Regions from separate parts of the Streptomyces sp. NPDC003077 genome, predicted to be linked through region 2. Evidence: predicted binding sites of a transcription regulator. Region 2 holds the regulator's gene; the other holds the start of a gene.
The links. Region 2 encodes HrcA, which represses chaperone genes, less so after heat shock. Its sites were predicted from a motif close to TTNGCACTCNGNNNNNCNGAGTGCNAA; they were not measured.
Positions count from the first base shown of each region.

Region 1: groES (co-chaperone GroES) is a predicted target of HrcA. The motif match lies at 8,494-8,520, and genes of this name have one in related genera.

Region 1 is NZ_JBEXNM010000042.1:31,434-46,566, forward strand. It holds gene ABZX96_RS24915 (LysR family transcriptional regulator) at 1-473, opposite strand, end outside; gene ABZX96_RS24920 (MOSC domain-containing protein) at 554-1,225, shown strand; gene ABZX96_RS24925 (SDR family oxidoreductase) at 1,308-2,081, shown strand; gene ABZX96_RS24930 (DUF2264 domain-containing protein) at 2,585-4,675, opposite strand; gene ABZX96_RS24935 (hydroxyacid dehydrogenase) at 5,100-6,086, shown strand; gene groL (chaperonin GroEL) at 6,323-7,945, opposite strand; gene groES (co-chaperone GroES) at 8,040-8,348, opposite strand; gene ABZX96_RS24950 (FtsW/RodA/SpoVE family cell cycle protein) at 9,049-10,410, shown strand; gene ABZX96_RS24955 (class I SAM-dependent methyltransferase) at 10,643-11,827, shown strand; gene ABZX96_RS24960 (ATP-binding protein) at 11,973-13,925, shown strand; gene ABZX96_RS24965 (ATP-binding protein) at 13,934-14,389, opposite strand; gene ABZX96_RS24970 (Clp protease N-terminal domain-containing protein) at 14,674-15,133, opposite strand, start outside.
Region 2 is NZ_JBEXNM010000013.1:142,575-157,707, forward strand. It holds gene ABZX96_RS12350 (HAMP domain-containing protein) at 1-3,657, opposite strand, end outside; gene ABZX96_RS12355 (SpoIIE family protein phosphatase) at 4,662-6,503, shown strand; gene hemW (radical SAM family heme chaperone HemW) at 6,683-7,924, shown strand; gene ABZX96_RS12365 (Uma2 family endonuclease) at 8,036-8,611, shown strand; gene ABZX96_RS12370 (DUF3097 domain-containing protein) at 8,619-9,452, opposite strand; gene ABZX96_RS12375 (MBL fold metallo-hydrolase) at 9,482-10,216, opposite strand; gene hrcA (heat-inducible transcriptional repressor HrcA) at 10,415-11,431, shown strand; gene dnaJ (molecular chaperone DnaJ) at 11,432-12,565, shown strand; gene ABZX96_RS12390 (nitronate monooxygenase) at 12,871-14,022, shown strand; gene ABZX96_RS12395 (16S rRNA (uracil(1498)-N(3))-methyltransferase) at 14,019-14,762, shown strand.

The sequences.
Region 1 (15,133 bases), on a different contig from region 2:
GGGTCGGCGCCCCGTACGTCGGGGTAGCGGAAGGCGACCGCGATCTCACAGTCGCCGTTGCGCAGCATCTCCACCGAGCGCGGCGGCTCGGCCTCCACCAGGGACACCCGCGTGCCCGGGTGCGCCGCGCGCATCGCGGCGAGCGCGGTGGGGACGAGTTGCGAGCTGCCGGACGGGAAGGACACCAGGCGCACCCGGCCGGCCCGCAGCCCGGCGATGGCGGCGACCTCCTCCTCGGCGGCGGTGAGCCCCGCCAGGATGCCGACGGCGTGCCGCAGCAGCGCGTCCCCGGCCTGCGTCAGACGCGTCTCGCGGCCCGTCCGGACGAGCAGGGGGGTGCCCGCCGACTGCTCCAGGGCCTTCATCTGCTGGCTGACGGCGGGCTGGGTGCAGCCCAGTTCCCGTGCGGCGGCGGAGTAGGAACCGGTCCGGGCGACGGCGCGCAGCACGCGCAGGTGGCGGGCCTCGATCATGCTTCGAGCATAAGCGGTGCTTGGGGGCAGCCGGTATTTAACCGATCGACGCTTTGGTCACAGTGTCCTAGCGTCCTGGCATGACGGTTCTACTGGCAGTGAACGCCGGCCGCCTGCGGCCCTCGGAGCACACCGACGCCGCGGACGGCCGGACGGCGATAGACAAGCGGCCCGTGACGGGACCCGTCGCCGTGGCGGCGCCCGGCCCCAAGGGGATCGGCCGCAGCGGCGTGGCGGGCGACACGGTGGGCAACCCCCGGCACCACGGGGGCGACGATCAGGCGGTGTACGCCTACGCCCGGGAGGACCTGGACGACTGGGAACGCGAGCTGGGCCGGGAACTGCCGAACGGCTGCTTCGGCGAGAACCTCACCACCCGCGGACTGGACGTGAGCGGCGCCCGGATCGGCGAACGCTGGCGGATCGGCGCGCGGGCGATCTTGGAGGTCACCTCGCCGCGCATCCCGTGCCAGACGTTCCAGGGCCGGCTCGGCGAGCCGCGCTGGGTCAAGCGCTTCACGGAGGCCGGGGTGCCCGGCGCGTACCTGCGGGTGATCGAACCGGGCGAGATCCAGGCCGGTGACGCCATCGAGGTCGTGCACCGCCCGGCGCACGAGGTGGACATCGCGCTCGCGTTCCGGGCGTCGACCACCGAACGCTCGCTGCTGCCCCGGGTGCTGGCGGCGGGGGACGCGCTGCACCCCGAGCTGCTGGAGAGAGCGCGGAAGTACGTGGACTCCGACGGCAGTTGACCGAGGGGCGCCCGCGGCGCCCGCCCGAAGCCGGCGGGCCCGCGGGTGACCACTCGGATGGAGGTACGGATAGCGTGCCCGTATGACGACTGCACTGATTACGGGAGCGACGGCGGGTATCGGGGCGGCGTTCGCCCGGCGGCTGGCGCGCGGCGGCCACGACGTGGTGCTGGTGGCCCGGAACAAGGACCGGCTGCGCGAGAGCGCGACCGAACTGCACGACCGGCACGGCATCGAGGCCACGACCCTCGTCGCCGACCTGGCCACCGAAGAGGGGATCGCGGCCGTCGAGGCCCGGCTCGCGGACCGCGAGCACCCGGTGGACCTGCTGGTGAACAACGCCGGGTTCGGCAACAAGGGCGAGTACCTGGACGTCCCGATGGCCGACGAACTGGCCATGCTCAAGGTGCACTGCGAGGCGGTGCTGCGGCTGACCACGGAGGCCGTCAAGGGCATGCGGGACCGGCGGCGCGGCGCCGTGATCAACGTCGCCTCGGTGGCGGCCTTCGTCCCGCGCGGCACATACGGGGCGAGCAAGGCGTGGGTCGTGCAGTTCACGCAGGGCGCGGCCCGGGACCTCGCCGGCAGCGGCGTCCGGCTGATGGCGCTGTGCCCCGGCTTCGTCCGCACGGAGTTCCACCAGCGGGCCGGGATGGGCACGGACAACATCCCCTCCTGGATGTGGCTGGACGCCGACAAACTGGTGGACGCCGCAATGAAGGACCTCGCCCGCGGCAAGTCCCTCTCCATCCCCGACCCGCGCTACAAGACACTGACAAGCGTGGCAAAGCTGGTCCCGCGCAACGTCCTGGGCGGCGTCACGTCGCGCACGGGACGCAAGTACGGGCCCAAGTAGGGGGCGCGGGGCGGGAGTGACGGGGGCGGGGCGGCGGTGGCGGCTGTGGGTCGAGGATGACGGGCGGGCGCGCTCACATTTCCAGCCCGTCCGGCGCTTGAGGACAACGCCCCCGGCGTTCACCGGCACCCACGCCACGTCGCAGACGGAACACAAGTACGGGCGGGCGCAAGCAGGGAACGGCGACGGACGGGCGCAGCCCGCACATCCAGCCCGTCCGGCGCTTGAGGACAACGCCCCCGGCGCCCACCGACACCCACATCACCTCGCAGACGAAACACAACCACGAGCCGAAGCAGGGAACCGAAACAGGGAACACGACGACAGCCGGACGCAGCCCGCACATCCAGCCCGTCCGGCGCTTGAGGACAACGCCCCCGGCGTTCACCGGCACCCCAAAACCACCCGCCACCCACACCCCGAAGCGACCCACGTTCCCAGGAACGGACCGACCGGTCGGCCCCCCAACATGGGGAGCCGACCGGTCCCACATAAGCGACGCCTCAGGGCAGCACCCGCACCGCGACGCGTTCCGGGCCGAGGGTCAGGACATGCCCGGTCCCGTCCTGCCAGGTGACCCGTATGTCCGAGCCGGTGACGCCCGAGCCGGTGACCTCCACATCGGCCAGCGCCCGCACGGCCACCGGCGCGTCCTCCGCGGTGAGCGAGGCCAGCGACAGGAAAAGCGCCCCCTCCGCCGCACCGACGGCCCCGTCCAGACACGCCATACGAGAACGCGCCCCAAAGGGCGTGCGGCCCGCCTCCAGGTGGCGCGCGTCCCCGGTGTAACCGCGCACCGGGTGGAGTTGCGCGGTGAGCCCGCCCTCGGTGACGGCCCAGCCGCTCTGGCGTACGGGCGTGCCGAGCGCGGCCCCGGTCACCAGGTGGGCGCGGAGTTCGGCGCGCCCGTGCGCCACCGTGACGGAGAGGACGCGCACGCCGGCGAGCGGCTCCCCGTCCGAACGCCGGGGCGTGTGCGCGGAGGCGGCCCACCCGGGGCCGTGGCCGAGCGGCTCGGCGGGACCGCGAACGGTCCAGGCCGGGCCGTCGGCCGCGCCACCCTTCGCATGGTCGCCGTCCGTCCCCTCGTCCGGACCCTGCGCACCGTCCCCGACCAGCAGGCCGAAGTGGTTGTCCGGAAAGGAATCGACGGCGGGGCCGGAAACGGGCGCGTGGTCGGAAGCACCGGCCCCCTCCTCCCCCACCAGCCAGTCGAGGTCGTCAGGGTGCAGGAGACCGGTCGGGCGCGGGGTCGCCACGGGGCCCGTCCGCGTGGAGTAGGCGAAGCGCCCGTAGTACGGGTCCGGCAGGTCCCAGGGCGCGTTGCTGCCGTGGTTGTGCAACCGCACGAGGCCGTCCGCCGCGGTGGAGTGGACGAGCATCCCCGTCGTCCCCAGCGCCGTGACGGCGTCCGCCGTCTCCGCGGGCAGCGCCTCCTCCGGCTCGTTCCACACCGGATGCGTCGCGGGCACCAGGAGTCCGACGAACCCCTTGGACGCCCAGTAGGGGGAGGCGGGCCCCGAGTACCCCTGGAGGATCGGCCCGTAGGGGCCGTACCAGCCCAGGGAGAGCAGCCCGTCCCGCCCCACGGCACCCCGGTCCAGGAAGTGCCGCAGCGCGCCGGACGCGAGCCGCCGGGTGGCGCCCGGGGCGAGCGGCGTGTGACCGGTCAGCGCGCCGAGCCACGGAGCGGCGGTGGCGGCGAACCGGTACGTGAGCGAGCGCCCGAAGGGCATCGGCGCGCCGTTCGCGTCGAACGTCCGCGTCAGACCGTCGAGTTGGGCGTGCAGCCGCTCCCCGTAGGTGGCCAGCAGCGCGCGGTCCCCCGAGAGGTGCGCGTGCAGGACGGGGTAGAAGTGCAGCGCCCAGCCGTTGTAGTGGTCGAAGGACCGGTTGGCGCCGTCGCTGTACCAGCCGTCGCCCCGGTACCACTCGTCGATGCGGGTCAGCGCCCGGTCGACGGCGGCCTGCGCGCGCGTCGTCTCGATGCCCGCGTCGAGCAGGAAGCCGCCCACGGTGAGGCCGAACAGCCACCAGTTGTTGTCCATCGGGGACGGGCCGAGCGCGGGCAGCAGCCACTCCACGACGCGGGCGCGCACCCCCTCGTCCAGGGTGTCCCACAGCCAGGGCCGGGTCAGCCGCAGCCCCAGGGCGACCGAGGCGGACTCCACGACCGCCTGCTGGGTGCCGGCCATCAGGGGCCAGGAGTCGGGGTGCCCGCCGTCGGCTTCGCGGAGGTCGACCGGGTGCTCGGTCCCCGCGGCGAGCCCGCGCGCGTACCGGGGCAGGTATCCGTGCGGGTCCTCCCCACCGCTGCCCGCGACCCGGAACGCCGCGGCCAGGAACGTCCGCGCGTACCCCTCCAGGCCGTCCGACCGCGCCCCGGACCAACTGGCACGGTGCCCGGGCAGATTGATCAACCCGCCCCGCTCACTGGCGTACGGCGCGACCGCGTCCAGCAGGCCGTCGGCCGCCGCCTCCCAGTGCGCGCGGGTCCACCCGGTGTACGGGCTGAGCTCGCGGTCCTCGGGCGGCAGCGGGAAGGGCACGGATGAGGCACCGGAAGCGTCACCTCCCGCCACGCGCGGCGCCATGGAGGCCGATGAGGCGGACGATAAGGAGACCGACGAGGCGGACGGGACGGAGGAAGAGGGTCGCTGTGCCGAATCGTTCATCAAACTTCCCCTGCGGACTTCGACGCCTCCGCACATCCCCGCGTGTCCGGTTGCCCGGTGCGGAGGAGGGCGGGGCGATGGAGGACGGTACGGACCGAGGCTGTCACGGCAGTTGCCACTGTGACGAGGGGGCACAGTGGGACATAAACGCCGGTACAGGGAACTACGTTGAAACGAAGCTCCGACCACGCCCATCCCCCTTGCTCCCCCGCGGAAAGGACCTCCGCCACCCACCATGCCCCACACCACTGACAACGCCCCCGAGCCCACCACTCCCAACCCCAACCCCGGCCCAGCACCAGCCCCCACCACACCCCCACCCCGCCCCACCCTCCTGCTCGCCATGGGCCCCGGCATCGCCGACCGCCTGCTCCACGACCGCCACCGGGCCCGCCTGACCTCGCTGACCCGCACCAACCCCCACCTGGTCGCCCACGAACTCCCCGCCCCCTCCCCCGAGGTCGCCGCCGCGCTCGCCGCTGCGGAACTCCTCCTCACCTGCTGGGACGCTCCTCCCCTGACCGAACGGGTACTGGCCGCGGCCCCCCGCCTCCGCGCCGTCGTCCACGCCGCGGGTTCCGTCAAGGGACATGTGACGGACGCGTGCTGGGCGCGCGGCATCACCGTCTCCTCGGCCGCCGCGGCCAACGCCCAGCCGGTCGCCGAGTTCACCCTCGCCGCGATCCTGTTCGCCCACAAACGCGTCCTCCGCGCAGCGCACCGTTACCGCACCCGGCGCGCCCCGCACGACTGGCGCGGCGAACCGGACGACGCCGGCAACTACCACCGCACCGTCGGCGTCATCGGCGCCTCCCACATCGGCCGCCGCGTCATCGCGCTCCTCCAGCCCTTCGACCTGGAGGTTCTGCTCCACGACCCGTACGTCGACGCCGCCGAGGCCACCCGCCTGGGCGCCCGCCCCGTCTCCCTGGACGAGCTCTGCGCGTCCTCCGACACCGTCACCGTCCACGCCCCCGAGCTCCCCGCCACCCGCCACCTGCTGGACGCCCGCCGCCTCTCCCTCATGCCGGACGGCGCAACGCTGATCAACACGGCCCGCGGCTCCCTCGTGGACGAGACCGCCCTCCTCCCCGAACTCGTCTCCGGCCGCCTCCACGCCGTCCTCGACGTCACCGACCCCCCGTGCCCGCCCCCGGACTCCCCTCTCTACGACCTCCCGAACGTCCTGCTCACCCCCCACATCGCCGGCTCCCTCGGCACCGAACTCCACCGCATGGCCGACCACGCCCTGGACGAAATCACCCGCTACACCCGGGGCCTCCCCTTCGCCCATCCGGTGCACCGCGAGGAACTGGACCACTCGGCTTGAGCGAGACGGACGCACCGCACCCCCTGGCCCGGAAATCCGCTCACTCGCCCTGCGAGCCCGCCCGCGCACACCCCCACCAACGCCGGAACCCGGTCCCCACATAGTGGGAACCGGGTTCCGTACACACACGTCCGGCGCGGTGGCCTCGTAACGACCAGCCGGGGCGGTCGACGACCAACCCATCGACCGATCAGAACCGGTCGATCAATCGATCAACGCCCCCGCCGCCCGCTCACTCAGTGCGAGTGACCGTGGCCGTGGCCCGCCTCGGGCTCCTCCTCGGCCGGCTTCTCGACGACCAGGGTCTCGGTCGTGAGCAGCAGGGAGGCGATGGAGGCGGCGTTCTCCAGGGCGGAGCGGGTGACCTTGACCGGGTCGATGACGCCGGCCTTCACCAGGTCGCCGTACTCGCCGGTCGCGGCGTTGAAGCCCTGGCCCTTCTCCAGCTCCGCCACCTTGGAGGTGATGACGTAGCCCTCAAGGCCGGCGTTCTCGGCGATCCAGCGCAGCGGCTCGACGGCGGCGCGGCGGACGACGGCGACACCGGTGGCCTCGTCGCCCTCCTTGCCGAGGTTGCCCTCCAGCACCTTGACGGCGTGGACGAGCGCGGAGCCACCACCGGAGACGATGCCCTCCTCGACCGCGGCGCGGGTCGCGGAGATGGCGTCCTCCAGACGGTGCTTCTTCTCCTTGAGCTCGACCTCGGTGGCCGCGCCCACGCGGATGACGCAGACGCCGCCGGCGAGCTTCGCCAGGCGCTCCTGCAGCTTCTCGCGGTCCCAGTCCGAGTCGGTGGTCTCGATCTCGGCCTTGATCTGCGCGACGCGGCCGGCCACGTCCTCGCTGTTGCCACCGCCGTCGACGATGGTGGTGTCGTCCTTGGTGACGGTCACGCGGCGGGCGGTGCCCAGCACGTCCAGACCGGCCTGGTCGAGCTTGAGGCCGACCTCCTCGGCGATGACGGTGGCACCGGTGAGGGTGGCCATGTCGCCGAGCATCGCCTTGCGGCGGTCACCGAAGCCGGGGGCCTTGACGGCCACCGCGTTGAAGGTGCCGCGGATCTTGTTGACGACGAGGGTGGAGAGCGCCTCGCCCTCGACGTCCTCGGCGATGATCAGCAGCGGCTTGCTGGCGCCGGCCTGGATGATCTTCTCCAGCAGCGGCAGCAGGTCCTGGATCGCGGAGATCTTGCCCTGGTGGATGAGGATGTAGGGGTCCTCCAGGACGGCTTCCATGCGCTCCTGGTCGGTGACCATGTACGGCGACAGGTAGCCCTTGTCGAAGGCCATGCCCTCGGTGAAGTCCAGCTCCAGGCCGAAGGTGTTGGACTCCTCGACGGTGATGACACCGTCCTTGCCGACCTTGTCCATCGCCTCGGCGATCAGCTCGCCGACCTGCTTGTCCTGGGCGGACAGGGCGGCGACGGCGGCGATGTCGGACTTCTCGTCGATGGGACGGGCGGTCGCGAGCAGGTCGTCGGAGACGGCCTTGACCGCGGCGTCGATGCCCTTCTTCAGGGCGGCCGGGGAGGCGCCGGCGGCGACGTTGCGCAGGCCCTCGCGGACCAGCGCCTGGGCCAGGACGGTCGCGGTGGTGGTGCCGTCACCCGCGATGTCGTTGGTCTTGGTCGCCACCTCCTTGACGAGCTGGGCGCCCAGGTTCTCGTAGGGGTCGTCGACCTCGACCTCACGGGCGATGGTGACACCGTCGTTGGTGATGGTCGGGGCGCCGAACTTCTTGTCGATGACGACGTTGCGACCGCGGGGGCCGATCGTCACCTTGACCGTGTCGGCCAGCTTGTTGACACCGCGCTCAAGGGCGCGACGGGCGTCCTCGTCGAACTTCAGGATCTTCGCCATGAGTTGCTTCAAGTCCTCTCAAACGAACTGCGCCCCGGGCGCCCGGTGTTGAAAACGCGGGTACCAGGGGCGCAGATCACATCAAACGGGTGAATTACTTCTCGACGATCGCGAGAACGTCGCGAGCCGAGAGGACGAGGTACTCCTCGCCGTTGTACTTCACCTCGGTGCCGCCGTACTTGCTGTAGAGCACGACGTCACCGACGGACACGTCGAGCGGAAGGCGGTTGCCGTCCTCGAAGCGGCCCGGACCCACGGCCAGGACGACGCCCTCCTGGGGCTTCTCCTTGGCAGTGTCCGGAATGACCAGGCCAGAGGCCGTGGTCTGCTCGGCGTCCAGCGGCTGGACCACGATGCGGTCCTCAAGCGGCTTGATGGCAACCTTGGAGCTGGCGGTCGTCACGATCCGACCTCCCCCTTCGGAGATCTCACGGGGCTAATGTCTCAGGTGGCGGCCAGGTCGATCCGTCGTCGCGGGTGCCGGATCTGCCCGTCGCTGTAGTTGGCACTCCCCGGTGGAGAGTGCCAACGCCGAGACTATGACGCGGTTAGCACTCGGTCAAGCGGAGTGCCAGCGTGTCTGCGGGGCCCGTCTTCCGGCCTTCGGCGCTCTCCCTCATGGCGTTTTACGTCTTTTCGGCTTTGCGGCGGCTTCGCGGAGTGCCGGCGCCGGGGCCGGGCAATGGCCGCCCTTTCGGCGGTGCCGAGCGTCCGCCTCATACCCCGTAAAGGCCCGGAAAGCCGGGAAAACATCGGGCGAGACGGGGAAGGCCGGGGACGGCGCAGAGAATCCGAAGGGGGAAGCCGGCACCACGATCCCGCGCATGCGAACCGCCGGGCCACCGCGCCACACACCCGAAGGCCGCCGCGGTGCCCCACCAAACAGAAAGGCCGAAATACCCGAGGCGGAAACCCCCGACCGGAAGTCACCCTTCGTGAGTGCCTCACCACCCATGGCAGGGAAGGGCAACTCAGTTCGATCGGGTCTCGTCTATCCCTTCGATCGCCATCACCCCGGCGGCCCCAGCAACGACGGAGGAACCGTGCGCGGACTGACGAACCCGCTCAGCGTCGGTGGGGAGGTCGACGCGGCCGAGCGCACCATGACCTTCGCCGCCCTCGCCCAGGCGCCCAACCGGCGCCGCACCGAGGCGTGGCTCCTCCTCTTCGCGTTCCTGATCACGATGTTCGGCTACGTCAGCGCCGGTCTGGCCATGACCGGCCGGCTGCCGGAGGGACTGCCCGCCTTCACCGCCGTCGTGTTCTTCATGGCGCTCGCGCCCCATCTGGTCGTCCGCCGCTTCGCGCCGCGCGCCGACCCGCTGATCCTGCCGCTGGCCACGCTGCTGAGCGGGCTGGGGCTGGTGCTGCTGTACCGGCTCGACCTGATCTACGAGAAGCGGCCCCGACTGCCGGACCCCGCCGTGTCGGGCCAGATGGTGTGGACCGTGCTCGGGCTGGTGGCCTGCGCCGGTGTGCTGATCCTGCTCAAGGACCACCGGCTGCTCCAGCGCTACATGTACCTGACGATGGCGGTGGCGCTGGTCCTGCTGATGGCGCCGGCGTTCTTCCCCGGCGACACCTTCGGCGCCAAGCGGTGGATCCTGCTGGGGCCGCTGTCGCTCCAACCGGGTGAATTCGTGAAAGTCGCGATCGCGGTCTTCTTCGCCGGCTACCTGGCCGCGAACCGGGACGCGCTGGCGCTGGCGGGCCGCCGGGTCCTGGGCGTGCGGCTGCCTCCGGGCCGGCAGCTCGCGCCGATCCTCACCATCTGGGTCGTCAGCCTGCTCGTCCTGGTCTTCGAGCGCGACCTCGGCACCTCGCTGATCTTCTTCGGCGTCTTCGTGATCATGCTGTACATGGCCACCGAGCGGACGAGCTGGGTGCTGTGCGGCCTGAGCCTGGCGGCGGCGGGCGCGGCCGTGGTCGGCTCGATCGAACCGCACGTCAAAGGCCGGGTGGTGGCCTGGCTGCACCCGATGGACATCTACCTCCCCAAGGAGCAGCGCCCCAAGGGGCTGATCTCCGAGCAGGCCGCCGAGGCGCTGTTCAGCTTCGGCAGCGGCGGGGTCGGCGGCACCGGCCTCGGCCAGGGCCACCCGGAACTCGTCGGCTTCGCGGGCAACAGCGACTTCATCCTCACCACCGTCGGCGAGGAACTGGGCCTCGCCGGCCTGATGGCCGTCCTGCTGCTGTACGCCCTGCTGGCCCAGCGCGGCCTGCGCACCGCGCTCACCGCCCGCGACTCGTTCGGCAAGCTGCTCGCGGTCGGGCTGTCCAGCGCGCTCGTCCTCCAGGTGTTCGTCGTCGGCGGCGGCGTCACCGGCCTGATCCCGCTGACGGGCAAGGCCCTGCCGTTCCTCGCGAAGGGCGGCTCGTCCCTCGTCGCGAACTGGCTGATGATCGCCCTCCTCCTGCGCATCAGCGACCGCGCCCAGCAGCGCCGCGAGCCCGTCCGCGCGTAGGATCGCGCGCCCGCCCGCATCCTCGTACGGAACGCGCGCCCGCATCCGCGTACGGATAGCCCGCCCGCATCCTCGTACGGATCCGCCCGCCCGCATCCTCGTACGGATCCGCCCGCCCACGTCCTCGCACGGATAGCCCGCCCACGTCCTCGTACCCATCACCCGCCCACATCCGCCTACGGACCGCCCTCCCACAGCTCCGCCGGTTGGCACGCCCTCGCCCTCCCCCACAATGGGCCAGGTGAACGACCTCGAATCCTTCTCCGCGCTGCTCGCTCTCGAAGGGCAGGCGCTGCTCGACGAGCTCCGCGACCACGACCCGGCGGACGAGCTGGCGACCGCGACCCGGCTGCGCCGCGCGCACCCCGCGCCCCTGGTGTCGGCCGCGCTGGGGCAGGCCCGGCTGCGGCAGCGCGCGGTGGCGAAGTTCGGCGAGGACGCGCACCGGATGTACTTCACACCCAACGGCGTGGAGCAGTCCACCCGCACCGCGGTCGCCGCGCACCGGGCCGCCCGGCTCGCCGCGCTGGGCGTACGGTCGCTGGCCGACCTGTGCTGCGGCGTCGGCGGGGACGCCCTGGCGCTGGCGCGCGTCGGCATCCGCGTCCTGGCCGTCGACCGCGACCCGCTGGCCTGCGCGGCGGCACGCGCCAACGCGGACGCGCTCGGGCTGTCGGACCTGATCGAGGTGCGGTGCGCCGACGTGACCGAGGTCGACACCACCGGCTACGACGCGGTGTTCGTGGACCCGGCCCGGCGCGGCGGCCGGGGCGGCCGGATCTTCGACCCGGAGGCGTACTCGCCGCCGCTGTCCTGGGCCGTCCAGGCCGCCCGCACGGCCCGTTACGCGGCCCTCAAGGTCGCCCCCGGCATCCCGCACGAGGCGGTGCCCGAGGACGCCGAGGCGGAGTGGATCTCGGACGCGGGCGACGTGAAGGAGGCCGTCCTGTGGTTCGGCACCGAGCCGGGCGCGCGGACGGCCACCCTCCTGCCCGGCGGTGACCGGCTGATCGGCGCGGGCCTGCCGGACCCCGAGCCGGGCCCGGTGGGCCGCTGGCTGTACGAACCGGACGGCGCGGTCATCCGCGCCCATCTCGTCGCGGACGTGGCCAAGGAGGTCGGCGGCCACCTGATCGACCCCACAATCGCCTACGTCACCGCCGACACCCTCACCCCCACCCCGTACGCCACCGCCTACGAGATCACCGACGTCCTCCCCTTCAACGTCAAGAAACTCCGCGCCCTCCTGCGCGAACGCGAGATCGGCGTCGCCGTCATCAAGAAGCGCGGCTCCGCCGTCGAACCCGACGACCTCCGCAAGAAACTCAAACTCAACGGCCCCCACACCTGCACCGTCTTCCTCACCCGCGCCGCCGGCGCCCCCACGATGCTCCTGGGCCACCCGGCCCCGGCGTGACCCCACCCCCCTTCGCCGAGTGACCCACCGCGCCCACCCCAGTTGAGCAGGAAACCGGGAGGCGCGACGGCTTCCCGTCCACGGCTGTGGACAACCACGGCCGCGCGTCTCCACAGCTGTGGATGAGGGACAGGGGCACGGCGCCATGGTGAAGCTGCCGCTCAAGGTGGGTCAGGAGCATGTCGCGAAGCTCGCGCGCATGCACGACCCGGTCGGAGCCATCGAGGAACTGGTGTGGAACGCGCTCGACGCCGACGCCGAACGCGTCACCGTGGAATTCGAGACGAATCAGCTCGGCGGCATCGAACGGGTGGTGGTGACGGACGACGGCACCGGCATGGCCGCCGAGCGGTGCGCCGAGCACTTCCAGCCCATCGGCACATCGTGGAAGAGGCGCGCGGAGACGAGCCCGGTGAAGAAGCGTGCGCTCCACGGCAAGAACGGGCAGGGGCGGATCCGTGCCTTCGCCCTGGGCAACGAGGTGCGGTGGACCAGCGTGTCGGAAGGAGCGGCCGGACGGCAGCGTGTGGTGATCGAGTCGGACCGCCGGGCGATGCACGAGTTCGACGTGAGTGACGCGGAACCGACGGACGCGCCGACCGGCACCGTCTTCGAGGCCCTCGGCGGCGCCGAGCTGCGGAAGCTGTCGGAGCGCACCGCCGTGACGACGCTCACCGCGGCGCTGGCCCTGCACCTGGAGGCGTACCCGGACATCGAGGTCATCTACGACGGTGAGCGCCTGGACCCGGCCGAACTGCAACCCCACATCGCCGAATACCCCCTCCCCGCGCCAAGCGGCCGGAACGACGACCGGCCACCCCTGCTGAAGATCATCGAGTGGAGCCGCCCGGTTACCCGGGCCCTGATCCTGTGCGATGCGCGGGGCATGTCCCTGGCGCAGCTCAGGCCCGATATCCAAGCCCCGGGATTCCACTTCACGGCGTACCTCTCGTGGTCCGCGTTCGCCGACGAGCCGGGGGACCTGTCCTTGGCCGACTGGGAGCCGGACGGCGCGGTCGCCCGGGTGATCGGCAGCGCCCGGGACCGGATGCGGGCGCATTTCCGGCTCCGTGCCGAGCGGCGGCGGCAGGAGATCGTGCGCGCGTGGCAGGCGGAGGGCATCTACCCGTACCGGGGAGAGCCCGCCGGGCACCGGGAGCGGGCCGAGCGGGAGACGTTCGACACCGTGGCCACCACCGTCGTCAGGCACCTGCCGAACGTGAAGCGGACCCGCAGGATGACGCTCGCCTTCCTTCGCGCCGTGCTGAGCCACGAGCCGGGCGACGTGCTGCGCATCGTCGAGGAGATCTTCGCGCTGACCCGTCAGGAGCATGACGACCTGGCGCGGCTACTGGACCGGACCCCCTTGTCGTCCCTCATCAAGGCCTCGACCCGCGCGACCGGGCGTCTCGACTTCCTGGCCGCGCTGGAGCACCTGGTGTTCGAGCCGGAGTCCCGGAGCCGGCTCAAGGAACGCGCCGCGCTCCACAAGGTGCTGGAGAACGAGTCCTGGGTCTTCGGCGAGGAATACGCGCTCCACGTCAGCGACCGCAGCCTGGAGGAGGTGCTGCGGCAGCACCGCGCCCTGCTGGGCAGGCCGCCGGCCGGAAGCGGGCCCGTACTGCGCGAGGACGGGCGCCGGGGGATCGTCGATCTGATGCTCTCCCGCGCGGCGCGGCAGCGTCAGGGCGAGCGGCATCACCTGGTGGTGGAGCTCAAGCGGCCGAAGGTCGTCCTGGGGATGCCCGAACTCGAACAGATCACCGGCTACGCGGAGGCCGTCATGAGCGACGACCGCTTCCGCGACACCCGCGTGACCTGGGACTTCTGGCTCGTGGGCAACAGCATGAGCAGCACCCTGCGGCAGGTGGCACACCAGCGGGACCGGGTGCCCGGCTGCGCCGTGGAGCACCCTGCCCACCGGGTGTGGGTCCGCACCTGGGGCGAGATCATCCAGGACTGCGAGGAACGGCTGCGCTTCTACCACGACCAGCTCGACTACCAGTCCGCGAACGAGCACGCCACGGACTACCTCATCCGGCAGCACCCCGACGTCGTCCCCGAGCTGATCCCTTCTCCGGCCCGGCCCACTCCCTGACCGGCCCGCTACGCCGTCGCCATCTCGAACCACACCGACTTCGCGTACGGCCCGAGGGGGTCGCCCTCGTCCGTTCCCCATTTGTCGGCCAGCGCCGCCACGATCAGCAGGCCCCGGCCCCAGGTGGTCGGTTCTCCCAGGTCGGGGGCCGGGTAGGGGCGTTCGGCCGAGGTGTCGTGCACGCCGATGCGTACGGTGGAGCGCTCGACGAGGACGCGCAGCATGACCGCGCCGCCGCGCGAGTGCACATAGGCGTTGGTGCTCAGCTCGGACGCGCACACCTTCGCCGCCTCCACGAGGCGGTCCTCCTGGCGGAGCGAGCGGAGGATGCCGCCGACGAAGTCGCGGAAGACGCGCGGCAGCAGCGCGTGCCGGGTGCTCTCGATCGAGAAGACGTAGGGCGGTTGCATCTGGGCGGGGGGACTGCCGGGCGTTCGGCCGTTCGAGGCGTCATCGTTTCCCATGGGTCAACTCCCTCGGGTGAGGCCGCTGTTGTCGCGCTCCACGGTATGTGATCGATCCGTTACGCACAGCGGGTTCGGAGACCGGCTGATGATCGGTGTACACCCGGTGCACACCGGCGCGCGGACGAACGGAGCGGACGGCGCGCGGAACGGCGGCCGATGCACGGACGGCGCACCGTGCGACGCGGGGCCGCGCCCCCGTCGGGCGGTGGCCCGTTCCCGTCAGCCGATGACCCGTTCCCGTCGGCCAACGGCCCTTCCCCGCCGACCAGCGGCCCACCCCGTCAGTCGACAGCCCGCCCCAGGTCGGCGAGGACGCCCGCCCGTACCGCCCGCGCGTCCGTGCCGAGTCGACGGAGGGCGCCCGCCGTGACGGCGTCGCCGTGGCGCAGCACCCCCAGGAGCACATGTGCGGTTTCCACGCCGACGCCCCAGCGTCCGGCGGCCTCGCGCTGCGAGCGTTCCAGCGCCTGCCGGGCGGGCCGCGTGAAGGGGGCCGCTCCCGCCCGGCGTCGCCGTCGAGGCCAGGCGGGCCGTCGGGGCGCACGGGCGGACGGGGCGTCGAGGGCGCCCGGCCCGAAGGCGGCCTCGGCGCGACCGCGCACCACGCCGAGGTCGATGCCCAGCGTGCGGAGGGCCGCCGCGTCCTCGGCGTCCAGGACCCCGTCACCACGGTCGGCCGCGGCGCGGACCGCCGCCCGGCACGCCGTGTGCGTGACACCCAGGCGGCGCAGGGCGGCGGGC
Region 2 (15,133 bases):
GAGGATGTTCGTCAGCGCGAAGACGTTGCGGATGTCGTCGTCGACGACCAGCACCTGGCGGCCGGAGAGCAGCCGGCCCGACGGGCCGGTCTGCCACTCCTCCAGCCGGGAGGTCGTCGGCCAGGGAGGCGCCTCTTCCCGAAGTTCCCGGGATTCCCGGAGTTCCCGGGGGGTGGCGGAGGTGGTGTGCGGCTTGAGGAACGTGGTGCCGGTCGGCGGGCGGGGTGTGCCCGGGCGCGGTACGGAGTCGGCGGGGATGGTCGCCGGGCAGTCCGCCGGGACGTACAGCGTGAAGACGCTGCCGACGCCGGGGCGGCTGGAGGCGGTGATCCGGCCGCCGAGCAGGCCCGCGATCTCCCGGCTGATGGACAGGCCGAGGCCGGTGCCGCCGTATTTGCGGTTGGTCGTGCCGTCCGCCTGCTGGAACGCCTCGAAGATGGCGGGCAGTTTGTCCGGAGCGATGCCGATGCCGGTGTCCGTGACGCTGAAGGCGAGGAAGCCGTCCGGGGCGAGGTCCACCCGCAGGTCGATCTTCCCGGCGGAGGTGAATTTGACGGCGTTGGAGAGCAGGTTGCGCAGCACCTGCTGGAGGCGCTGTTCGTCGGAGAACAGCTCCTTGGGGACGGTGTCGTCCACCCCCACCTCGAAGGCCAGCCCGCGGTCCAGGGTCATGGGCCGGAAGGTGTCGTGCACGTAGTTGAGCAGCTTGGCCAGCGGCAGGCGCTTGGGCCGGACGTCCATCCGGCCGGCCTCGATCTTGGACAGGTCCAGGATGTCGTTGATCAGCTGGAGCAGGTCGGACCCCGAGCGGTGGATCGTGATCGCGAACTGCACCTCCTGCTCGGTCAGGTTCCCGTCGGGGTTGTCGGCGAGCAACTGCGCCAGAATGAGCAGCGAGTTGAGCGGATTACGCAACTCATGCGACATGTTCGCCAGGAACTCGGACTTGTACTGCGAGGAACTGGCCAGCAACGCCGCCTTCTCCTCCAGTTCGGCGTTGGAACGCTGGAGTTCGGCCTGCCGGCGCTGGAGCTCGTCCGTGCGCTCCTGGAGCTGGCGCGCCAGCCGCTGTGACTCGCCCAGCAGGGATTCCGTGCGGGCGTTGGCGACGATGGTGTTGATGGCGACCCCGATGGTGTTCACGAACTGGTCGAAGAACGCCAGGTGGACGTCGGAGAAGCGGGAGAAGGAGGCAAGTTCGATCACGCCCAGCGTCCGGTCCTCGAAGAGGATCGGGATGATCACGACCGTCGCCGGGTCCGCCTCGCCCAGGCCAGAGTTGATCTTGATGTAGTCGGTCGGCGCGTTCTCCACCAGGATGCGCTTCTTCTCCAGGGCGGCCTGCCGGACGAGGCCGTGCCCCACGGAACCCGGCGTGTCCACGGTGGTGTCCTGGGCGGATCCGTAACCGGCGATGAAGGCGAGCCGCAGGTCGCCCGGCTCCGTGTCGGCCAGGAAGAACGCGCCGTACTGGGCGTTCACCAGCGGCGTCAGCTCGCGCAGGATCAGGTCGGCGACCTCGACGAGATCCCGGTGGCCGCGCATCAGACCGGCCAGCCGGGCCAGATTCGACTCCAGCCAGTCCTTGGCGCGGGTGGTCTCGCGGAGGTTGGAGACCATCAGGTTGATGTTGTCCTTGAGCTCGGCCACCTCGCCCTGCGTCGCCACGGTGATGGTGCGGGTCATGTCGCCCGCGGCCACCGCGGAGGCGACCTCCGCGATGGCGCGCACCTGCGTCGTCAGGTTGGAGGCCAGCTCGTTGACGTTCGTCGTCAGCCGTTTCCACGTGCCGTAGACGCCCTCCACCCGCGCCTGGCCGCCGAGCCGCCCCTCGCTGCCCACCTCGCGCGCCACCCGCGTCACCTCGGAGGCGAAGGAGGAGAGGGTGTCGACCATCGTGTTGAGCGTGGTCTTCAGCTCCAGGATCTCGCCGCGCGCGTCCACGTCGATCTTCTTGGACAGGTCGCCGCGCGCCACGGCCGTGGCCACCAGCGCGATGTTGCGGACCTGCGCCGTCAGGTTGGAGGCCATGAAGTTGACGTTGTCGGTGAGGTCTTTCCAGACGCCGGAGGCGCCGCGGACCTGGGCCCGGCCGCCGAGGTTGCCTTCGGTGCCGACTTCGCGGGCCACGCGTGTGACTTCGTCGGCGAACGCGCGCAACTGCTCCACCATGCCGTTGACGGTGTCCTTCAGCTCCAGGATCTCGCCGCGCGCGTCCACCGTGATCTTCTTCGACAGGTCGCCGTCCGCGACGGCGGTGGTGACCTGGGCGATGTTGCGGACCTGGCTGGTGAGGTTGGAGGCCATGAAGTTGACGTTGTCGGTGAGGTCTTTCCAGACGCCGGAGGCGCCGCGGACCTGGGCCTGACCGCCGAGGTTGCCTTCGGTGCCGACTTCGCGGGCCACGCGTGTGACTTCGTCGGCGAACGCGGAGAGCTGGTCGACCATCGTGTTGATCGTCGTCTTCAGCTCCAGGATCTCGCCCTTCGCCTCGACCGTGATCTTCTTGCCGAGGTCGCCCTCCGCGACCGCGGTGGCCACCAGGGCGATGTTGCGGACCTGGCTCGTCAGGTTGTCCGCCATGAAGTTGACGTTGTCGGTGAGGTCTTTCCAGACCCCCGACACGCCCCTGACCTGGGCCCGTCCGCCCAGCCGCCCTTCGGTGCCGACTTCGCGGGCCACGCGGGTGACCTCGTCGGCGAAGGCGGAGAGCTGGTCGACCATCGTGTTGACCGTCAGCTTGAGCTGGAGGATCTCGCCGCGCGCGTCGACGGTGATCTTCTGGCTGAGGTCGCCGTTGGCCACCGCCGTGGTGACCTGGGCGATGTTGCGGACCTGGCTGGTGAGGTTGGAGGCCATGAAGTTGACGTTGTCGGTGAGGTCTTTCCAGACGCCCGACACGCCCCTGACCTGGGCCCGTCCGCCCAACTGCCCTTCGGTGCCGACTTCGCGGGCCACGCGGGTGACCTCGTCGGCGAAGGCGGAGAGCTGGTCGACCATCGTGTTGACCGTCAGCTTCAGCTCCAGCAGCTCGCCCGCCGCCTCGACCGTCACCTGACGGGTCAGGTCGCCGCGCGCGACGGCCGTGGTGACCAGCGCGATGTCCCGCACCTGCGCCGTCAGCCGCGCCGCCATGGTGTTGACGGCGTCCGTGACATCCCGCCAACTCCCCGAAAGCCCCGCGACCTTGGCCCGCCCGCCCAGCCGCCCCTCCGTCCCGGACTCGCGGGCGACCCGGGTGACCTCGCCGGTGAACAGCGAGAGCTGGTCCACCATGCGGTTCACCGCCCGGCCCAGCCGCCGCCGGTCCCCGCGCAGCGGGCGGTTGCCGTCGTGCAGGTCCACCCGCTGGGTGAGGTCGCCCTCCACCACCGCGTCCAGCACCTGCGTGGCCTGGGCCGCCGGGACGACCAGGGCGTCGATGACGGCGTTGGTGGCCTGCACGCAGGTGGCCCAGGTGCCGGGCCCGGCACCGGGCGACATCCGCTCGTCCAGCCGCCCCCGCCGCACCACGTCCGTGCGCAGCCGGGACAGCTCGTCGGCCAGGTGCTGGTTGCGGGCCGCGATCTGGTTGTAGGCCGCCGCCAGGTCCGCGAGCATGCCGTCGCGCGGCAGGGGCAGCCGCGCACGGAAGTCCCCCGCCGCCAGGGACGTCAACGCCGTCAGCAAAGGCCGCAGGTCGGCGGCACGCACCCGGTCGCCGTCGGAGGAGCCGTCGGATGAGCGGCCGGAGGATTGGCCGGAAGAGTGATCAGAGGCGTGAGAAGCACGAGGAACCGCCGAATCGACCGCCATGACTGCTCACTTCAGTAACTCGTCGCTTATGGGCGCGCTCAGTCTGTCACTCTGTCGGTGGCGCGTTCGGCGCTATTGCGGAACTGCTCGGGAGTCGCTCGATGAGCTCGATGAGGACGACAATGTCAGCGCGAGGGGACGCCGCGCGGCCGAGCCCGGCGGGGCCCGGCCGGCCGGACGGCACCGGCGGACCGGAGCCGGTGCCGATGCCGGAGTACGGCGTCGCCGGGCAGGGCGTCGACGGGGCGGCCGGGGGCGCGGGTGCGCCGGACGGGGCGGCGGGTGAGGGGCCGGCCGGTGTCCGGGACGGTGACGGCGCCGGGTGGCCGGGCGGGGATGAGGCGTCCGGCGGGGGCGTGGTCGCGCGGCGGGGTGCCGGTGCGGTGGATCCGGGCGGTGACGTTGCCGGGCCGGCTGGTGACGGCAGCGGGTCGGCTGGTGATCTCCCGGAGTCGGTTGGTGATCTCCCGGAGTCGGCTGATGACGAGATCAGGCCGGACGGTGACGAGTTCAGGCCGGACGGTGGCGTCGTCGGACCGTCCGATGGCGTGACCGGAACGGCCGGCGGCGGCACCGAACCGTCCGATGGCGCGCCCGGCCCGGCGGAGGGCATCCGCGCGATCCGCACTTCGCCCGTGGCGGAGGAAGCGGGCGCCGGTGCGGTGCACGCGGGCCCGACCGCCGTACCGCAGGGACCCGATGTACCGCCTGGATCGGCCGTACCGCACGGGCCGGACGGAAACGCCCCACCCGACGCGCTACCGGCAACCCTTTCCCCGGCCCCGGCCCCGGCCCCGGCGCCGTCGGTCGCCCCGGAGCCGCGCCCTGCCACCGCCCCCGCCGACCGCAGCGTCCGCCGCGCCAGCCTGCCCGGGAACCCGCGTGCCGCTGCCGCCGCCCGCCAGTTCCTGCGGGCCACGCTCGCCGACTGGACCTCCCGGGGGCTGCCGGGCGCCGACGGCCTGACCGACCGCCTCGCCGACGAGGCGGTCCTGCTGGTGAGCGAACTGGTCACCAACGCCGTCGTGCACGCGGGCACCGCCGTGGAGCTGCTCAGCCGCCTGGAGACGGACGGCCCGTGGCCCGCCGTCGTCGTCGAGGTGTCCGACCACCACCCCGCCCGCGCCGTACGGGGCCGCCACGAGCCCACGCCGACGGGCGGCGGCCACGGCCTGCAACTGGTCGGCGCGGTCGCCGAGGCGTGGGGGATCTCCTACCGCCGCGGCATGAAGACCGTGTGGTTCCGCCTGCCGACCGGCGAACCGGACCCCGCCTACGACCCGGAGGCGGGCGTGCCGCGCACGGACCGGGCGCTGCGGCGCGGCCTGCGGGCCGCCGAACTCCTGGCCCCGGCGCCGCAGCGGGCGGAACTGCGCCGCTCCGACACCGACTGGATGCGGCACGGCGCCCTGTCCTTCCTCGCCGAGGCGTCCGACCTGCTGTCCGGGCAGCTGGACCCGGACCGGGTGGCGTCCATCACGGCCCAGCTCATGGTCCCGAGGCTGGCCGACTGGTGCGCCGTATGGCTCGACGACGGCACCGGCGGGCCCGGGCAGGCGCCCCGGCTCTCCCGGGTCTGGCATTCCAACGAGGCCCGGATCGACGCCCTGCGGATGGTCCTGGAGAAGGACCCGCCGGTCATCGCCGACCGGAACCCGGCCGGCGGCGCCCGCACGGCCGTCCCCTGGCCCTGGCCGCACGAGCCGAGCGGATACGGGCCGGGCGGCGCGGCGCTGGCCTGCCCCTTGGCGGCAGGCGGTCGCCGGCACGGGACGATACTGATCGGGCGGGCCGGCCTGATGCGCTTCCCGGACGAGGTCGTGGCCCTGATCGAGGACCTCGCCCGCCGGGCCGCGCAGGCGATCGGCACCGCCCGCGCGTACGCCCGCCAGGAACGCATCAGCAAGGTGCTCCAGAGCAGGCTGCTGCCCGCGGGACTGCCGCGGGTGCCCGGCATCGAGTCCGCGGTGGTCTACGAACCGCGCGAGGGCGCGTGGGCGGGCGGCGACTTCTGGGACCTCTTCCGGGCCGGGGACGGGCGCTGGTGCTTCGCCCTCGGCGACGTGTGCGGCAGCGGGCCGGAGGCCGCCGCGGTGACCGGCCTGGCCCGTCCGGTGCTCCGGCTGCTGGCCCGCGAGGGGTTCTCCGTCGCGGACGTCCTGGACCGGCTCAACAAGACGCTGGCCCGCGAGGCCGCGGACGCGGTGGCGGCCGTCACGGTGGCGGTGGCCGAGGCCGGGAACGGCGTGGCCCCGTCCGCCGAACGGGAGGAGGACGAGCAGACGCGTTTCCTGTCCCTCCTCTACGGCGAGCTGGTGCCGCACGCGGACGGGCACGGCGTCCGCTGCACCCTCGCCAGCGCCGGCCACCCGCTGCCCCTCGTCCTGGGCACGGACGGCACCGTGCGGCCCGTCGCGGTGCCGCAAGTGCTGCTGGGCGTCCTGGAAGAGGCGGCGTACGAGAACGAGTCCTTCGACCTGCGGCCCGGCGAGACGCTGCTGTGCGTCACGGACGGGGTGACGGAGCGCAGGTGGGGGCGGCGGCAGTTCGACGACCGGGACGGGCTCGCGGCCACCCTGGCGGCCTGCGCCGGCCTCCGCGCCCCCGGCATCGCCGAACACATCCGCGGCGCGGTGCACGCCTTCGCCCCCACTCCGCCTGACGACGATCTGGCCCTGCTGGTCCTTCAGGCGACGTTGCCGGAGTAACCATGACGGTGGCGTGGGGTGGTCCCGCGCCTTCGCCACGGTCCGGGCGGGCGTCGCGGCAGCCCGCGGCCGGCGGGCACATCGCGGGTCGCCTGTCGGGGCGCCGCCTGCTCCGCCGGGCTCGCGGCCGTCCGGCCCCCGGCCCCGGCCCGCCCCGTTCACCCGCCGGATACCGGACAATGGTTCCCATGCCTTCCGCACTGCCTGATGGTGAGCCCATGCCCGAGGACGGGGCGCTGCCCGGTTCCGCCCTGGAGGGGGCGGGGGACCGGCCGCTCGGGTTCTACCTGCACGTCCCGTACTGCGCCACGCGCTGCGGCTACTGCGACTTCAACACCTATACGGCCACCGAGCTGCGCGGCTCCGGCGGCGCGCTCGCCTCGCGGGAGAACTACGCGGACACCCTGATCGAGGAGATCCGGCTCGCCCGCAAGGTGCTGGGCGACGATCCCCGCCCGGTGGAGACCGTCTTCGTCGGCGGCGGTACGCCCACCCTGCTTCCCGCCGCCGACCTCGGCCGGATGCTCGCCGCCATCCGTGACGAGTTCGGGCTCGCGGAGGGCGCGGAGATCACCACGGAGGCCAACCCGGAATCCGTCGATCCGCGCTACCTCGCCGACCTGCGCGCCGCCGGGTACAACCGGATCTCCTTCGGGATGCAGAGCGCGCGGCAGCACGTCCTGAAGATCCTCGACCGCACGCACACCCCGGGACGGCCCGAGGCCTGCGTGGCCGAGGCGCGCGCGGCCGGGTTCGCGCACGTGAACCTGGACCTGATCTACGGGACCCCGGGCGAGAGCGACGCGGACTGGCGCGCCTCCCTGGACGCCGCGATCGGCGCCGCCCCCGACCACGTCTCGGCGTACGCCCTGATCGTCGAGGAGGGCACCCAGCTCGCCCGCCGCATCCGCCGCGGCGAGGTCCCGATGACCGACGACGACGTGCACGCCGACCGCTACCTGATCGCCGAGGAGACGCTCACCGCCGCCGGCTTCCGCTGGTACGAGGTGTCCAACTGGGCCACCACGGACGCCGGCCGCTGCCGCCACAACGAGCTGTACTGGACCGGCGCCGACTGGTGGGGCGCCGGCCCCGGCGCGCACAGCCACGTCGGCGGCGTCCGCTGGTGGAACGTCAAGCACCCCGGCGCCTACGCCCAGGCCCTGTCCGAGGGCCGTTCCCCCGGCGCCGGCCGCGAACTCCTCTCCGACGAGGACCGCCGCGTCGAACGCGTCCTCCTGGAACTCCGCCTCGCCGCCGGTTGCCCCCTGGACATCCTCGCCCCGGCGGGCCGCCGCGCCGCGGACCGCGCCCTCGCGGACGGCCTTCTGGAGCAGGCCCCGTTCGAGGCCGGCCGCGCCGTCCTGACCCTGCGCGGACGCCTGCTCGCGGACGCGGTGGTACGGGACTTGGTGGACTGATCGGGGGCGATCACCCGCAGGAGTGAAGTCGGCCGGTTACCCTGGGTTTCCCCCTATCGCCGTCCATAGTCTGCCGTCAATTGCAAGCGGCGGGATATGGAGGCCACGGAGATGACCGCTGTGGACGACCGGCCGATCACTGAGTCGATCACTGAGTACTTCGAGGACCTTCAGGTTCCCGAGGGGTACAAGTGTGAACTTCTGCGGGGGGACATCGTGATGATGGCGGGGCCCAGCTGGGTCCACAACATGATCGTGCTGACCATTCAGCGGCAGATCTTTCCCGAGGAACGCTGGAATCCGGTGACGACCCAGGACATCGCCATTCCGGGGGAAGCGAGCCGCCCGCAGCCGGATCTCGTGGTGGTGGAAAGCGGGGCATACGAAGGCGCGGGGCATTTCGTGCCCGCCCCGGCTGTGACTCTGGTCCTCGAAGTCGTGTCCAAGAACAGCGCCGACCGCGATTACCGGATCAAGCGCTCGATCTACGCCGCCGGGGGCATTCCCACCTATCTGATCGTCGACCCCTTCACGGCGTGCTCCACGCTCCTGACCGAGCCCGCGGGTGCCGGGGAGGAAGCCGACTACGTGTCGCGACGCGTGTTCAAGTTCGGGGACTCGGTCCCGCTCGACGACCTCGGCGTTCTTCTGCGGACCGACGACTTCCAGACCCTCCCCTCCCACTGACCGCCCGCTAATCCGCCCCCGCCCCCGTCACGAAGTCGATCAGCTCCTCCACCCGTCCCAGCAGCGCCGGTTCCAGGTCCCGGTAGGAGTGGACGCGGGAGAGGATGTGCTGCCAGGCGGCGCCGGTGTTCTCGGGCCAGCCCAGGGCGCGGCAGACGCCCGTCTTCCAGTCCTGGCCGCGCGGGACCGACGGCCAGGCGGGGATGCCGACGGAGGACGGCTTCACGGCCTCCCAGATGTCGATGTACGGGTGGCCGACGACGAGGACGTCCTCGCCCGTGACCTCGGCCGCGATCCGGGACTCCTTGGAGCCGGGGACGAGGTGGTCGACCAGGACGCCGAGCCGGGCGCCGGGGCCGGGGGAGAAGGCGCGGACGAGGGCGGGCAGGTCGTCGACGCCCTCCAGGTACTCCACGACGACGCCTTCTATGCGCAGATCGTCGCCCCACACCCGCTCCACCAGCTCGGCGTCGTGTCGGCCCTCCACGTAGATGCGCCCGGCGCGCGCGACCCGGGCGCGCGCCCCGGGGACCGCCAGGGAGCCGGAGGCCGTACGGGCCGGACCGCTCGGGACGGGGCGCTCCTGGGGGCGGACGAGGGTGACCACCTGGCCCTCCAGGAGGAAGCCGCGCGGCTCCATGGGGAAGACGCGCCGCTTGCCGAAGCGGTCCTCCAGGGTGACCGTCGGCCCCTGGGCCGTCTTCTCGCAGCGGATCACCGCGCCGCAGAAGCCGGTGCCGACCTCCTCGACCACGAGATCGGGATCGGCCGGGACCTCGGGGGCGGGCCGCTGCCGCTTCCAGGGCGGAGTCAGATCGGGACCGTACTGTCTGCTGCGCATCCGACCGACGATAGGGAGGGAACCCCTGGTCAGGAACGCGACACGCCGAAGCGGCGGGCCAGCTCGGCGCGCTGTTCCCGGACGAACCGTGCGTCCACCACGGCGCCGTGCCCCGGGACGTACACCGCGTCCTCCCCTCCGAGGGCCAGCAGACGGTCCAGCGCGGCGGGCCACTGGGCGGGGACCGCGTCCGGCCCGGCCTGCGGTTCGCCGGACTCCTCGACCAGATCGCCGCAGAAGACGATCGGCGGCTCGCCCGCTTCCCCCGGGACCAGCACCGCCAGGTCGTGGGCCGTGTGGGCGGGGCCGACGGCGGCCAGCACGACCCGCCGGTCCCCGAGGTCGAGCGTCGTCTCGCCGCGGACCGGGTGGCGGGGGCGGACGAGCAGGTCGGCGGCCTCGGCCGCCGCGTCCGGATCGGCTCCGTGGCGTACCGCGTCCTCGCGCATCTCGTCCTTCTGCCGAGCGAGCAGGACGTCCATACCGGCCACGCCGTAGACCCGGACGCCCGCGAACGCCGCGGTGCCCAGTACGTGGTCGAAATGGGGGTGGGTGAGCGCGACGTGCGTCACGTCGCGCCCGAGCACGCCGCGGATGCTCCGGCGCAGGGCGGCGCCCTCCCTCAAGTCGGCACCGGTGTCCACGATCAGCACCCCCGACGACCCCGCCACGACACCGACGGTGGCGTCCCAGCCGGGCAGGCGCCGCCGTGCGACCCCTGCCCCGAGCCGTTCCCATCCCGCCTCTTCCCAAGTCCCGCGCATACCGAGACGCTAGCCGTATCGCGGTAGCGTTGCCCGCCGGTCCGGCGGTGCCGCCGCTCGGCCGGGAGGACGTTCGTGATGACGGCCCTTGCCCTGCCCGTGTGACCCGGCCGTACACTGGCACAGGGTCTGGCACTCGGCCGCTGTGAGTGCCAGGCGAGAAAGACCAGAATGACGGCCGGACTGGAGGTGCGCGCGATGCTCAGTGAACGCAGGCTCGAAGTGTTGCGCGCCATCGTCCAGGACTACGTCGGGACCGAGGAGCCGGTCGGGTCCAAGGCGCTCACCGAGCGGCACAAGCTCGGTGTCTCCCCGGCCACGGTCCGCAACGACATGGCGGTGCTCGAAGAGGAGGGCTTCATCGCCCAGCCCCACACGAGCGCGGGGCGCATCCCCACCGACAAGGGCTACCGCCTCTTCGTCGACAAACTGGCGGGCGTCAAGCCCCTGTCCTCGCCGGAGCGGCGGGCCATCCAGAACTTCCTGGACGGCGCCGTCGACCTGGACGACGTGGTGGGGCGCACGGTCCGGCTGCTGGCGCAGCTGACCCGGCAGGTCGCGGTGGTGCAGTATCCGTCGCTGACCCGCTCCACGGTGCGGCACGTGGAGCTGCTGGCGCTGGCTCCGGCCCGGCTGATGCTCGTACTGATCACGGACACCGGGCGGGTCGAGCAGCGGCTGCTGGACTGCCCGGCGCCGTTCGGCGAAACGTCTCTGGCGGACCTGCGCGCGCGGCTGAACAGCCGTGTCGTGGGCCGCCGGTTCACGGACGTCCCGCAGCTCGTGCAGGACCTGCCCGAGTCCTTCGAGCAGGAGGACCGGGGCACGGTCGCCACCGTCCTGTCGGTGCTGCTGGAGACGCTCGCGGAGGAGACCGAGGAGCGGTTGATGATCGGCGGTACCGCCAATCTGACCCGCTTCGGGCATGATTTCCCCCGGACCATCCGGCCGGTGCTGGAAGCCCTGGAAGAGCAGGTCGTCCTGCTCAAACTGCTGGGAGAGGCCAAAGACTCCGGCATGACCGTACGAATCGGGCACGAGAACGCCCACGAGGGTCTGACGTCCACATCGGTCGTCGCGGTCGGCTACGGTTCGGGCGACGAGGCCGTCGCCAAACTCGGCGTGGTCGGACCGACCCGCATGGACTACCCCGGAACGATGGGAGCGGTACGCGCAGTGGCACGTTACGTCGGACAGATCCTGGCGGAGTCGTAAGTGGCCACGGACTATTACGCGGTCCTGGGCGTACGGCGCGATGCTTCGCAGGACGAGATCAAGAAAGCCTTCCGGCGGCTGGCGCGCGAGCTGCACCCGGATGTGAACCCCGACCCGAAGACCCAAGAGCGGTTCAAGGAGATCAACGCCGCTTACGAGGTGCTGTCGGACCCGCAGAAGAAGCAGGTCTACGACCTCGGTGGCGACCCGCTGTCCCAGTCGGGCGGAGCGGGCGCGGGCGGCTTCGGCGCCGGCTTCGGCAACTTCTCCGACATCATGGACGCCTTCTTCGGCCAGGCCTCGCAGCGCGGACCGCGCTCGCGCACCCGGCGCGGGCAGGACGCCATGATCCGGCTCGACGTCGAGCTGGACGAGGCCGCCTTCGGCACGACCAAGGAGATCCAGGTCGACACCGCCGTCGTCTGCACCACGTGCAGCGGCGAGGGCGCGGCCCCCGGCACCTCGGCCCAGACCTGTGACATGTGTCGCGGTCGGGGTGAGGTCTCGCAGGTCACCCGGTCCTTCCTGGGCCAGGTCATGACCTCCCGTCCCTGCCCGCAGTGCCAGGGCTTCGGCACGATCGTGCCGACCCCGTGCCCGGAGTGCGCCGGCGACGGACGGGTCCGGGCCCACCGGACGCTGACCGTCAAGATCCCGGCCGGTGTCGACAACGGCACCCGCATCCAGCTCGCCGGCGAGGGCGAGGTCGGCCCCGGTGGCGGCCCGGCCGGCGACCTGTACGTGGAGATCCACGAACTGCCGCACCCGGTCTTCCAGCGGCGCGGCGACGACCTGCACTGCACGGTCACCATCCCCATGACCGCCGCGGCCCTGGGCACGAAGTGCCCGCTGGAGACGCTGGACGGCACCGAAGAGGTCGATGTCCGGCCCGGCACCCAGTCCGGCCAGTCGATCCCGCTGCACCAGCGCGGCGTCACGCACCTGCGGGGCGGCGGGCGCGGCGACCTCATCGTGCACGTCGAGGTCCAGACGCCCACCAAGCTCGACACCGAGCAGGAGGAACTGCTGCGGCGGCTGGCCAAGCTGCGCGGCGAGGAGCGGCCCATGGGGCAGTTCCAGCCGGGGCAGCAGGGGCTGTTCTCGCGGCTCAAGGACGCGTTCAACGGGCGGTAGGCGCTACCGTCCTTCGGCGTGGCGGCCGGGGCCCGTGGAGACGGGGTCCGGCCGCTTTTCCGTGGGGTGTGCGCGGGGTCGTGGGCGGCGGTGGCGTTGGGCTCGCTTTGCGTGTTCGTGGAGCCGTGGGTCTGCGTGTTCGTGGGGCCGCGTGGCCGCGTGGCCGTGGGTCCGCGTTCTTGGGTCCGTGGGTCTGCGTGGCCGTGGGGCCGGGACGGGTGGGTCGCCGGGTGCCGGTCTGCGGCACGCCGGGGAGAGCTCGGGGTCGTTTCGGTGCGTGGTCTGGGGCGTGACACGATGAAGTCATGTCCACCGCGCTGACCGATCTCTGTCGTCACCCGATCGTGCAGGCTCCCATGGCGGGCGGTGCGGCTCGTCCCGAGCTGGTCGCGGCCGTCGGAGAGGCCGGTGGGCTTGGCTTCCTCGCCGCCGGTTACAAGACCGCCGACGGCATGCATGAGGAGATCAAGCGGCTTCGCGGGATGACGACCGACCGGCCCTTCGGTGTGAACCTCTTCATGCCCCAGCCGCCGCTCGTCGACCGCGCCGCCGTCGAGGCCTACCGCGAGCGGTTGGCGGGCGAGTCGGCCTCGTACGGGAGCCCGCTGGGTGAGGTCTCCTACGGGAGCCCGCTGGATGGGGTCTCCTACGGGAGCCCGTCGGCTGCGGTGGACCCGTACGGCGGTGCCGACGACGGTTACGAGGCCAAACTCGCCGTGCTGCGCGAGGATCCGGTGCCGGTCGTCTCCTTTCACTTCGGCTGCCCGTCTCGTGCCGTGTTCGACGCGCTCGCCGAGGTCGGGACGTACACGGTCGTGACGGCCACCACCGTGGCGGAGGCGCAGGCCGCCGAGGCGGCCGGTGCGGACGCCGTCTGCGTCCAGGGTGTGGAGGCCGGTGGCCACCAGGGCACCCACCGGGACGATCCGCAAGCGGACGGCACGGGCGCCGGGTTGGGACTGCTCGCGTTGCTCGGGCAGGTGCGCGAGGCCGTCCGGGTCCCTCTCATCGCGGCCGGGGGACTGATGCGGGGCTCGCAGATCGCCGCCGTGCTGGCGGCGGGCGCGTCGATGGCGCAGCTCGGTACGGCGTTCCTGGCCACCCCGGAATCCGGCGCCCACCCCCTGCACAAGCAGGCGCTCACCAGCCCCCTGTTCACCCACACCGAACTGACCCGCGCCTTCTCCGGCCGCCCGGCCCGCGGCCTGGTCAACCGCTTCATCAAGGAACACGGCCACCACGCCCCGGCCGCCTACCCCGCCGTCCATCACCTCACCTCCGGCCTGCGCAAGGCCGCCGCGGCGGCGGGCGACGCCCAGGGCATGGCGCTGTGGGCCGGACAAGGACACCGGATGGCGCGTGAACTGCCCGCGGCCCGACTGGTGGACGTGCTGATGGCCGAATTGCAGAGCGCGCGGACGGCGTTGTCCGGCGGTACCGAAGGGAGCGCGTCATGACCGCGCCGGTTTTCGTGACGGACTCGCTGACGGGCGTACGGCCCGGGGACACCGTGACGCTGGACGGGCCGGAGGGCCGGCACGCCGTGTCCGTACGGAGGCTGCGGCCGGGCGAGGAGATCGTGCTGACGGACGGCGCGGGCACCGGCGCCTTCGGCACCATCGCGGCCGTGGAGGGCAAGGACCGGCTGGACGTCGCGGTGACGGACGTACGGACCGAGGAACCGGCCCGGCCGCGGATCACCGTCGTCCAGGCGCTGCCCAAGGGCGACCGCGGCGAGCTGGCCGTGGAGACCATGACGGAGACCGGCGTGGACGCCATCGTGCCGTGGCAGGCCGCACGCTGCGTCACGCAGTGGAAGGGCGAGCGGGCCGCCAAGTCGCTCACGAAGTGGCGCAACACCGCGCGTGAGGCGGGCAAGCAGTCCCGCCGCCTGACCTTCCCCGAGGTCGCCGAGGCGGTGACCGGCAAGCAGGTGGCCCGTCTGCTGGAGGGAGCGGCGTTCGCCGCCGTCCTGCACGAGGAGGGCAGCGCGCCGCTGGCGAGCGCGCCGCTGCCGGAGGAGGGGGACATCGTGCTGGTGGTCGGGCCTGAAGGGGGCGTTTCGCCCGAGGAGTTGGATCTGTTCGCCGGGGCGGGGGCCAAGCCGTATCGGCTGGGGTCCAGTGTGTTGCGTACCTCGACTGCTGGTACGGCTGCGGTGGCGTTGCTGTTGGGGCGGACGGGGCGGTGGGGGTGATCTCTGCCCCGCTTGTGTGAGCCGTGGGGTGCGGCTGTGCTGGGTTTGCCGCCTTCGGCGGGGTGGGGGTGTTTCGCCTTCGGCGGGAGGGGGTTTGTGGGGCCGGACGCTTCGTTGTTTCCGGGGTCGGGGCCGCCCCGGGGTACCTCCTCGCGGCAGTTGCGCCTCCCCGACGCGATGTAGGTCACCGGCCGCCGCGCCCCAGTCCGCTGCGGGGGCACCCCGGGACGTCCCCTTCCGTCGGTTGCGCGTCCGCCGTCCGCCCCTTGTGGGGGGTGGGAAAGACCTACGGGTCGGCCCATGGCGGGTACGAACGTCATGTGGGCCGCCCGGAAAACTTTGAACGGGTTGTTGTGGTTCGGTGGCGGGGT